Regions from separate parts of the Lysinibacillus sp. BSL11 genome, predicted to be linked through region 3. Evidence: riboswitches for the same ligand, from Rfam matches in the RefSeq annotation. Region 3 holds a riboswitch; each other region holds the start of a gene.
What was found. Region 3 has a riboswitch for S-adenosylmethionine ahead of RCJ95_RS19630 (bifunctional homocysteine S-methyltransferase/methylenetetrahydrofolate reductase). Riboswitches for the same ligand answer to the same signal wherever they lie in the genome.
Positions count from the first base shown of each region.

Region 1: linked by a shared signal. The riboswitch ahead of RCJ95_RS18990 (YezD family protein) and the one ahead of RCJ95_RS19630 (bifunctional homocysteine S-methyltransferase/methylenetetrahydrofolate reductase) in region 3 are both predicted to bind S-adenosylmethionine.
Region 2: linked by a shared signal. The riboswitch ahead of RCJ95_RS06005 (MetQ/NlpA family ABC transporter substrate-binding protein) and the one ahead of RCJ95_RS19630 (bifunctional homocysteine S-methyltransferase/methylenetetrahydrofolate reductase) in region 3 are both predicted to bind S-adenosylmethionine.

Region 1 covers NZ_JAVGCX010000017.1:11,872-15,154, reverse strand. The annotation lists partial or broken gene RCJ95_RS18995 (DUF418 domain-containing protein) at 1-953, shown strand, start outside; SAM riboswitch class I at 1,124-1,219, shown strand; gene RCJ95_RS18990 (YezD family protein) at 1,290-1,445, shown strand; gene RCJ95_RS18985 (flavin reductase family protein) at 1,535-2,020, opposite strand; gene RCJ95_RS18980 (VOC family protein) at 2,170-2,955, shown strand.
Region 2 covers NZ_JAVGCX010000004.1:79,412-82,694, forward strand. The annotation lists gene RCJ95_RS06000 (methionine ABC transporter ATP-binding protein) at 1-585, opposite strand, end outside; gene RCJ95_RS06005 (MetQ/NlpA family ABC transporter substrate-binding protein) at 693-1,523, opposite strand; SAM riboswitch class I at 1,612-1,717, opposite strand; gene RCJ95_RS06010 (PPC domain-containing DNA-binding protein) at 1,840-2,346, shown strand; gene RCJ95_RS06015 (pyridoxal phosphate-dependent aminotransferase) at 2,389-3,283, opposite strand, start outside.
Region 3 covers NZ_JAVGCX010000018.1:26,001-29,283, forward strand. The annotation lists gene RCJ95_RS19630 (bifunctional homocysteine S-methyltransferase/methylenetetrahydrofolate reductase) at 1-1,599, opposite strand, end outside; SAM riboswitch class I at 1,688-1,788, opposite strand; gene RCJ95_RS19635 (protoporphyrinogen oxidase) at 1,888-3,282, opposite strand.

The sequences.
Region 1 (3,283 bases), on a different contig from region 3:
ATCTTTTCGAGGGACGTGCTTCGGCCGTATTTGTCATGCTAGCAGGGATAGGGACAGCCTTCATGACTCGTCAAGCTAGAGAGAGTAAGGACCCAATCCTTCTTCGTCAGAATCGACTTACTTTGTGGAAGAGGGCGCTTTTGTTATTTACGATAGGGATAATATTGTATGCGATCGGCTGGACGGGAGATATATTACATTATTATGGCGTGTATATGTTTGTTGCTGCTTGGTTGATTGCCCAATCCAAGAAAATGATGATCTTCATAATTGGTGCCATCCTTATCCTTTCACAATGGCTCCAAATTCAATTTAGTTACCTTGCTGGTTGGCATCCAACATATGTGTTACTAGAGTATCTTGATTTTTGGACACCAGCAGGATTTATAAGAAATTTGATGTTTAATGGCTATCACCCTCTATTCCCCTGGATTTGCTTCTTTCTGATAGGTATGGTAATGGGCACATTAGATTTAACAAATCATACATTAAGAAAAAACTTACTGGTGACAGGTTTATTGCTAGTTATCATGACTGAGACTTGTTCTACGTTATTCATTAAGCTGACAACCATTCATTTATTAGATGTAGAGAGTGCATTGTATTTATTTGATACAGGACCGATTCCACCGAATGTGATGTATGTCCTATCTAATTCGGCTTCGGCTATTGTCATCATCGTGGGCTCCATCTATCTTGTAGAGACATGTAAAAATAAAGTAATTCAATCTTTCATATTAACAGGACAAATGTCTTTAACGCATTATGTTGGCCATGTTGTTATAGGCATTGGAATACTAATTATTTGCCAAAAGCTGGAGAACCAAACACTTGCTTTTTCCATGCTGTATGCCTGCTGTTATTTTTTAGGATGTGTCGTGGTTTCTGTATGGTGGAGGACTAAACATCATCGAGGCCCACTTGAATTCATGATGAGGAAATGGAGCTTGTAATAAATTAATGGATTGCCATCTATTTCTCACTGACTAGGCATAAAATACTTTAGGTATAGGGAGTCTTTTAATCTAAACGACATATTGCATAGTATTCAACTAGGTTTTCTAATATTTTGTATTGACATTCCTATAGCAGAATTATAGAATTATTTTCAAGAAACGCAGTACTCTTATCAAGAGAGGTGGAGGGACTTGGCCCAATGAAGCCTCGGCAACCGAACAACAGGTGCCAAATCCAACAGATGGTGTCTGAGAGATAGGAGGGGCTATCAATCAGTTTGATGCGTTGGCCTCTTTATGAACAATAAGGATAAAAAAGAAGGGGTGTATCGTATGGCTCAGTCAGTAAAAGTAGATGATAAGAAACTAGAGGCAATTGCGAAGGCGATTCAAAATCTTGAATTTGGTGAAGTGCATATTACGATTCAAGATGGTGTGATTGTGCAAATTAATAGGCTTGAAAAGCAGAGATTTCCGCAGAAAAAATAACAATGATTTCAGTAGAACTTATGTCAAACGGCCACCTATAAGCATGAAGGATTTCCTGTGCTTACAAGTGGCCTTTTTTTGTGTAAAGGCTAGCTATAAAAGCTTTTTGGTATGGGACCGATATGGCGGCGATGATACAGCAAAGGCTCTTTTTGAGCATTTGTAATGTCTACGACCTGCCCAATAAAAATGGTATGGTCGCCAGCATCGATTTGCTGAAATGTTTTACATTGTAAATTAGCTGCGGTATCATGTAAAATCGGTAGTCCTAAAGAGGAAGTTGACCATGATGCTTGTGCAAAGCGATCAGGGATTTTACTAGCAAATAGTGTACATAAATGCTCTTGATCACTCGCTAAAATATTGACCGCAAAATTTGGCGCAGTCGTGAAATAGGGATGGAGCTGAGATTTTTTATCGAGTGACCACAAAATAAGGAGCGGGTCGATTGAAACAGATGCAAAGGAATTGACGGTTAAGCCAATCGGTTTTGTGTCATGACATGTCGTGACAACTGTTACGCCTGTAGGATAATTACCTAATGCCAATTTAAAAGCAGCTACTAAATCTGTCATTCAAATCACCTCTTTATGAAATTAGTGAACGGAGTTTGTAGGTAAACGAAACTTTTTTTCATATCCTACTAGTAACTCCTTTTCTTGAGTAAATTTTAAACTAATCAAACATACAGGTAAAGGTAATGGGGAAAGAAAGGGGAATGGCCATGACTTTATATTTTGATCATCTGGTTCATCAAGTGGAGTCACCAGAAAATATAAAGGTTTTCTTCAATAAACGAAATGTCCATACAGTGAATGGTGGGCAGCACACGATGTGGGGGACTTATAATACGTTAAGCTACTTTGGCTTAAGCTACATTGAACAAATTGCTATCTATGATCGTGATTTATTTGAGCAAGCGGCACAATACCCATATTCCCTACATTATACGTTTAAACGTGATCAAGAGCGCCAGGGATTTTCTCGAATTGCTCTGCGCACAAAAAATATTGACGAAGAGGGTCGACGCTTGCGAGCATTGGGCTATGAAGTATATGGACCAGATGCATGTAGCAGAACAAGACCAGATGGCACGGTGGTAGAATGGAAGCTACTGCATTTTGGTAAGCCAGATTTGCCAATTGATTTTCCATTTTTAATTGAATGGGCGGAGGAAAATGAAGAGCGTTTGGTTCAATTAAAGGCAAGTGGTGCCATTGATGTAAAACAGGCTATCACGATGGAATCCGTCCAATTCTACGTCAAGGACATGCAGGCAACAGTAAAACTGTGGCAAGAGGTGTTACAGCTACCAGTGCCTACGCAGTATGAGCAGTATATGTCACTACAGCTACCGAATATGCGTTTAGATTTCTATGAGGAAGAGAGTGCGATGGCAATGACACTTGGTCATGTCAAAGAGGGACCATTTGGTGTGACATTAAAGGATCCTAAACGAACAAAGGAAACATTAGTTTGTCCTGGTGCTTTTTATTGGATAAATCGATAATGAGAAAAAGGCTGGAACATAAGCTAAATAATCTCTAAATTAACAAAACATGATAACTAGGAAAACCGAACTATTCCAAAACACTTCGTGAGCATTTCAGTGGATAGTTCGGTATTTTTGTTGGCTGAAACACTTTTGACCCAGCCACTTTACATAGTGTTGAAAACAAAAATATCCATAGAATTTCTAATGCAGGCTACTTGCTTTCCTGTGGGCGAGCCGCTTCCTCCGCTATCGCTACAATCCACTCACTTTTTAGCAAAGGTGTTCACTACTCATTTTATCGAGAGGTGCTGTCACCCATCACTTTTCTAAAAGGTCTTTTTCT
Region 2 (3,283 bases), on a different contig from region 3:
CAGAATCGTAATGCCTAATTCACGATTAATTTTTAACAACAATTCAAGAATGGCTTCCGTTGTCTCAGGATCAAGTGCACTTGTTGCTTCGTCACTAAGTAAAATCTCTGGTTCCTGTGCTAAGGCACGTGCAATAGCCACACGCTGTTTTTGACCACCTGAAAGTTGATTTGGGTAACTATCTAGTTTATCTGTTAAACCGACAATTTCAGCATACTTAGCTACTCGTTTTTTTACTTCTGCCTCTTTATAGCCTAGAAGCTTTAAGGGAACTGCAATATTATTGTAAACTGTTGCTGTTTTTAATAGATTAAAGTGCTGGAAGATCATCCCGATTTTTTGGCGTGTTTGACGTAATTCTTGAAGAGAAAGGGTCGTAATGTCTACATTGTCTATCACTACTTTTCCTGCTGTAGGACGTTCGAGTAGATTAACGCAACGAATGAGTGTACTTTTACCAGCACCACTATAGCCGATTACACCATGAATTTGTCCCTTTTTTACGTGAAGATTGATGCCATCCACAGCTTTTATGATGCCTTTTTTCGACTTGAATTCTTTTGAGATATTTTGTAATTGAATCATGCGACTGTTTGCTCCTTTCTCCACCTTCTAAAAAGCAAGAATCTGCTCGTTTTCCTATAGAGGAATTTCGACAGATTCTTCGGCTTTATAGAAGCTTCCTGAATGTATTACCAACTAGGGATTACTGAACCTTTGAATTCTTCTTCGATGAATTGACGTACTTCATCAGATTGGTAAGCCTCAACGAATTTTTTAATTGTTGGATCATTTTCATTTTCAGCACGTACAACAATATAGTTCACGTATGGAGAATCAGTAGATTCCAATAAAATAGAGTCATCTTTAGGGTTAATACCAGCTTCTAATGCAAAGTTTGTATTAATAGCTGCTACGTCTACTTCACTAAGTTGTTTAGGAATTTGAGCTGCCTCTAATTCAATGAATTTTAAATTCTTTTTGTTTTCTTCTACATCACGAATCGAGGCTGTTAAGTCTGCGCCATCTTTTAACTGAATATAGCCAGCTTCCTGTAAAACAAAGAGGGCACGCGCTCCATTCGTTGGGTCATTTGGTAAGCCAAACGTTGCACCGTCAGGAATGTCATCAAAGGATTTATATTTTTCAGAGTAGATACCCATTGGATTTAAAATCGTTTTGCCCACTGGTACTAAATCTGTATCATGATCTTTATTAAATGTATCCAGGAAAGGCTCGTGTTGATAGCTGTTCGCATCAAGATCACCTTCAGCTAAGGATGTATTAGGTAAAACATAGTCAGAAAATGATTTTAGCTCTACTTCTAGCCCGTTTTCTTTTGCTACTTTAGCGGCTACTTCTGCAATTTGTTCGTGTGGACCAGAAGTGACGCCTACAACGATTTTCTTTTCATCAATTCCTTCAGCTTGGCTTTTACTATCTTCTTTAGAGCCACAGCCTGCTAAAGCTGCTACTAATGTTAGACTTGCTAAACCTACTAAAAATTTATTTTTCTTTTTCATGAAAATACCTCCAAGATTGTTTTTATCGGTTTTTTGAAAATAAAAAAACTCTCTTACAAATTAAGAGAGGCTCATGAAAAGATGTCCTCTCTTATCTATCAAACGAAGTTCGTTTGCAGGATTTAGCACCTTCCTTTAAAAAAGGAGGTTGCCGAGCTTCATAGGGCCAGTCCCTCAGCTACTCTTGATAAGAGATTTATAATATTTTTTTGTAATTCCGATAGAACTAATATAATTTATAGGGTATAGTAAGTCAATAAATAATTTTTAAATTTTTTATATAATTATAATATTTCGACGCAAAAGAGGGATAACAATGTCTGTAAGAGTTAATTATGGTATAGGTTCATTTGGTAAGGTTATTAGTGCTCGTTTTCTAACGGGAACAGATATCATTGAAGGGATTGAAGCGCTTTGCGAAGAGAATAATATAGAGTCAGCCACAATTGTAAGCTGTATTGGCAGCTTTCAAAAAAGTAGCTTTGTTTATTTAGTGCCAGATGCAACAGCTCAAATTCAAGTTCGTTTTAGTGATGTGATGGAAAAAGAGGGACCATTAGAATTTATTCAAGGTTCAGGTGTGGTGTGTAAACGAGATGGGGGATATGAGACACATTTCCATGGCTCTATGAGCGATCAATGGGGTGTTGTATCGGGTGGGCATTTAATAAAAGGGGGAAACCCTGTTATTACTGTTGACATCGTGTTGGCAGAGGTACAAGGCATTCAACATATTCGAAAATGGGATGATGAAACAGGTCATGCTCAATTTTATCCATTAGAAAATGATTTAGGGCAACCAAGGAAAATTGAAAAATATTAATGATCCTGTAGCTAGGGATAGCTACAGGATACGCCTTCATCATTATCTATTAAACAATTGTAATTGCTCGATTCTATGGATTGCTTCACGTAAGCGCTCCTCACTAACTAGCAACCCTACGCGTACATAGCCTTCACCATATTGACCGAAGCCATTACCTGCTGCTACAGCGATATCAGCTTTTTCGAGCAAAAGATCAGCAAACTGTTCACTTGTATAGCCTAGTGGTACAGGAAGCCATGCGAAGAAGGAGCCTTTTGGAGCCGTAACATGCCAGCCAATTCGTCGAGCTTCTTCAATGAGTACATTGCGGCGACGCTCATAAGTAGCTCGTAGTTCATCCGCACATTGTTGGGAAGCTGTCAGTGCTACTGCTGCGGCTTGTTGAATGGCAGGGAATTGACTACAAAACAGATGATCCTGAATAAGATTAATAGCAGCGATAATCTCGGCATTCCCTACAGCGAAGCCTATACGCCAGCCAGCCATATTATAGGTTTTCGATAATGTATACATTTCAACTCCTACTTCTTTTGCACCCTTTGCTTGAAGGAAGCTAACTGGTTTATTACCGTCAAATCCTATTGCCCCATAAGCAAAATCATGTGATACGATAATATTGTGTTCCTTCGCAAAGCGAACAGTCTCTTCAAAAAACGCAAGTGATGCTGTACCTCCTGTAGGGTTGTTCGGGTAATTTAAGTAAAGAAGCTTTGCCTTTTCTTTCACTTCATCAGGTAATGCATCATAATCAGGTAAGAAATCGTTTTCGGCAAAAAGTGGCATCACTTCAAAATTGACATCTCCTAGTACGACACCTGATAGGTAATCTGGATAGCCAGGGTCTGGTAAGAGCATCGTGTCACCAGGGTTTAACACTGCTAAAGGTAGCTCAACTAGACCAATTTTTGTTCCACCGAGAATCGCTACCTCTGTA
Region 3 (3,283 bases):
TAAAAATTCAGCGCTTTTATAACTCGTAACAGGCATAATACCGATGTATATTGGAGCTTGTAAATGCTTTGTTGCCTCATAAATCTCTACAATCTTCTCTTTCGTATATACTGGTTGAGAAATGAAATAGTCTGCCCCATGCTCAATTTTCTTCTCCAAGCGTGTCACAGCACGATCTAACACACGGACGTTTGGATTAAATGCAGCAGCAACTGAAAAATTTGCTTTTTTACGAAGTGGCTTACCTGAGAACGAGACCCCTTCATTTAATTGCTTAATTAATTGGATTAGCTCCATGGAAGATACATCATAAACACTTGTCGCACCTGGGAAATCTCCTACTTTCGTTGGATCACCCGTAACGGCCAACACATCATGAATACCTAAAGCATTTAACCCCATTAAATGGGATTGTAGACCAATTAAATTACGGTCGCGACATGTAATATGAGTTAGTGGGCGTACACTATGTGTGCTCTTCAACAATGCGCCCATTGCAATATTACTAATACGTGGAGAGGCCAGTGAATTGTCTGCCATCATAACTACATCTGCACCTGCATCATATAATTGCTTTGCTCCTTCAAGGAACCCATCGATCTCTAAATGTCTAGGTGTATCCAACTCTACTATGACAGAGCGTTCACGTTTAACTTTTTCATGAAGAGGCTCATACTTTGTTGGCTCCGCTTCTCGAACAATCTCAATCTTTTTAGGCTTCGCATGCTTCTCCTGAACCGGTGATAACTCTTCTAAATACTTCTTTGCTGCTGCAATATGTTTGGGTGTTGTACCACAACAGCCCCCTATTAAGCGTACACCTTGATCACGCAATTCAACAGCCGCTCGACCAAAATAATCAGCTTCTGACTCATAAACGACACGCCCATCCTCTAAGTCCAGAAGTGAAGCATTTGGATAGGCTGACATAAATGCCTTATGAGGAAGTTCTACACCCTCAAATGCCAGAATTGTATGGTGTGGACCTAGTCGACAATTGACACCAACAATATCAGCACCTAGGGCTTCAAGCTCATGGAGAGCATTATTTAAAGACATCCCATTTTGTAAAACACCAGGCTCATGCATAGAAACTTGTGCAATAATCGGCAATTTTGTTTTTTCTCGTAGCATCTTTAAGGTTGCTGTTAATTCTTCAAAATCATAATAAGTTTCAAGTAAAAGGCCATCTGGATTCCCTGCAAGTAAGACTCTTGCTTGTTCTTCAATAGTCGCTAATATTTCATCCAAGGTTGCATCACTTTTACGAATTCCCCGAATACCACCAATTGTTCCTAAAACAAATTGACCGCCATCAGCCGCTGCTCGTTTTGCGATGGTGATAGCAGCTTCATTAAATTGTTGGACACGTGATTCTAATCCATAGCGAGCTAATTTAATGGCATTTGCACCGTACGTATTCGTTTGAATGATGTCAGCACCAGCTGCAATATATTCTCTATGAATCTTTTCAATTAACTCGGGTCTCTGAACATTCATTTCCTCATGGCAATACTCCAATCCATAGCCATATAGCACTGTGCCTATTGCACCGTCTGCCGTCAATACATGCGTTTTTAACCTTTCAAGCAATCCCATAAAATTAGCCTCTCTTCCTATGTCTCTATATAATAAAAAGCCTTCTTTCATAAAAAAGAAGGCTTTAACGATTCATCATTGTTGTTCCTTCTCATCTTCGACTCAACGGTCTTCTGGATTTAGCACCTGACAATAAAGTTGGTTGCTGAAGCTTCAATGGGCCAGTCCCTCTGCTTCTCTTGATAAGAATTAAGTATGAATTTTTTAAATAATTAAAAGAATCATATCGTTTACTGACGAATGAGTCAAGACTATTTCACATAACAAAGTTTTTTTCCACTTAAAATCTTAGAAATTGGCAAGTTCCTTTGCAAGCTCTTCGCCAATTTTTTTCCCATTTTGAATGCAAGCACCGATACCTACGCCAAAATATGAGCACCCTGCAATCGATAAATTAGGGTATTTCTCATGTAATTCTTGTAGTAATCCTTGTAATGCCTCACGATGCGCTAGATCATATTTAGGCATTTGATCAATCCATTTTGTTACATTCACAACGGTTGGTTGCTCCTCTATTCCTAGGCTCTTTCTCACATCTTCTAAAGCAACTGCTGCCAATTCTTCATCCGTCATGGCATGTAGTTGCTCATAGGCTGGATTGATGCTCTTATAAAAGAGTCGCACAAGTAATTTATTTTCTTTCGATGTATGCTTCCATTTACGACTAGTCCAAGTTGCTGCATTACAAGTAACGTCTGAATTATGGGAAACAATATAGCCTGTTCCATCTGCTGGCAATTTAGCATCTGGCACATCAAAACCTAAATAGATAGTAATCGCTGACGCTGTCGTAAATCGATCAAAATAGCGGTTTAAAGATTCATCCTGTAGCAGATTTTGGACAGTATCGTTCGGTAATGCTAAAACGACATAATCTGACTCAATAATTTCACCATTAGCTAAGGTAATAGTGTAGTTCTTATCTTGTTTTTGAACATTTAAAGTAGTAACACCCTTGATAATTTCTACATCGGATAAGGTTTGTTCAAGTCGATCAATTAAAGAAGATAAACCTTTTTTAAACGATATAAATTTTTTGTTCGCTGCTTTAACAAATTGCTCACGATTCGCATCAAAGCCTTTAATAATACTTCCATAATCATTCTTATAATCAATCAAATACGGTAAAGTAGAGCCAATAGAAAGCTGATGTAAATCTCCCGAATAAACACCTGCAAGGACTGGTGCAATTTGATTTTTCACCAGTTCCTCTCCTAAATAGTAAGTTAAAAATTCACCGATTGAACTTTCCTTTGTGAAGCTATTGTTTGGCAATGTTAAATCCTTCAACGCTTCTTTTTTTCCTTGCTCGGAAATAAGTGTACTTTCCTCTAAGGATGCTAAACTCATCGGTATTCCGAAAGTTGAATCTGCCGGAATAGCATGTAACTCATTATTCGTATAAATATAAGAAATACCTGTTTCGTTGTAAACTAGTTCCGCCTCAAAATCAAGCTCCCGCACGAGTTCCATAACGCCTTGATGACGGGCTACAATAGAATCAGCACCCGTTTCCATGATGAAACCTTTTTCATGTGCTGAATATAATTTGCCTCCTAAATATGTATTTTTTTCTATAAGCACTAGACGAACATCTAAATTATGTTCCTTTACTTGACGTTGCAAATAATGCATTGTACATAGTCCTGTAATACCGCCGCCTAAAACAACAACTGTTTTCATC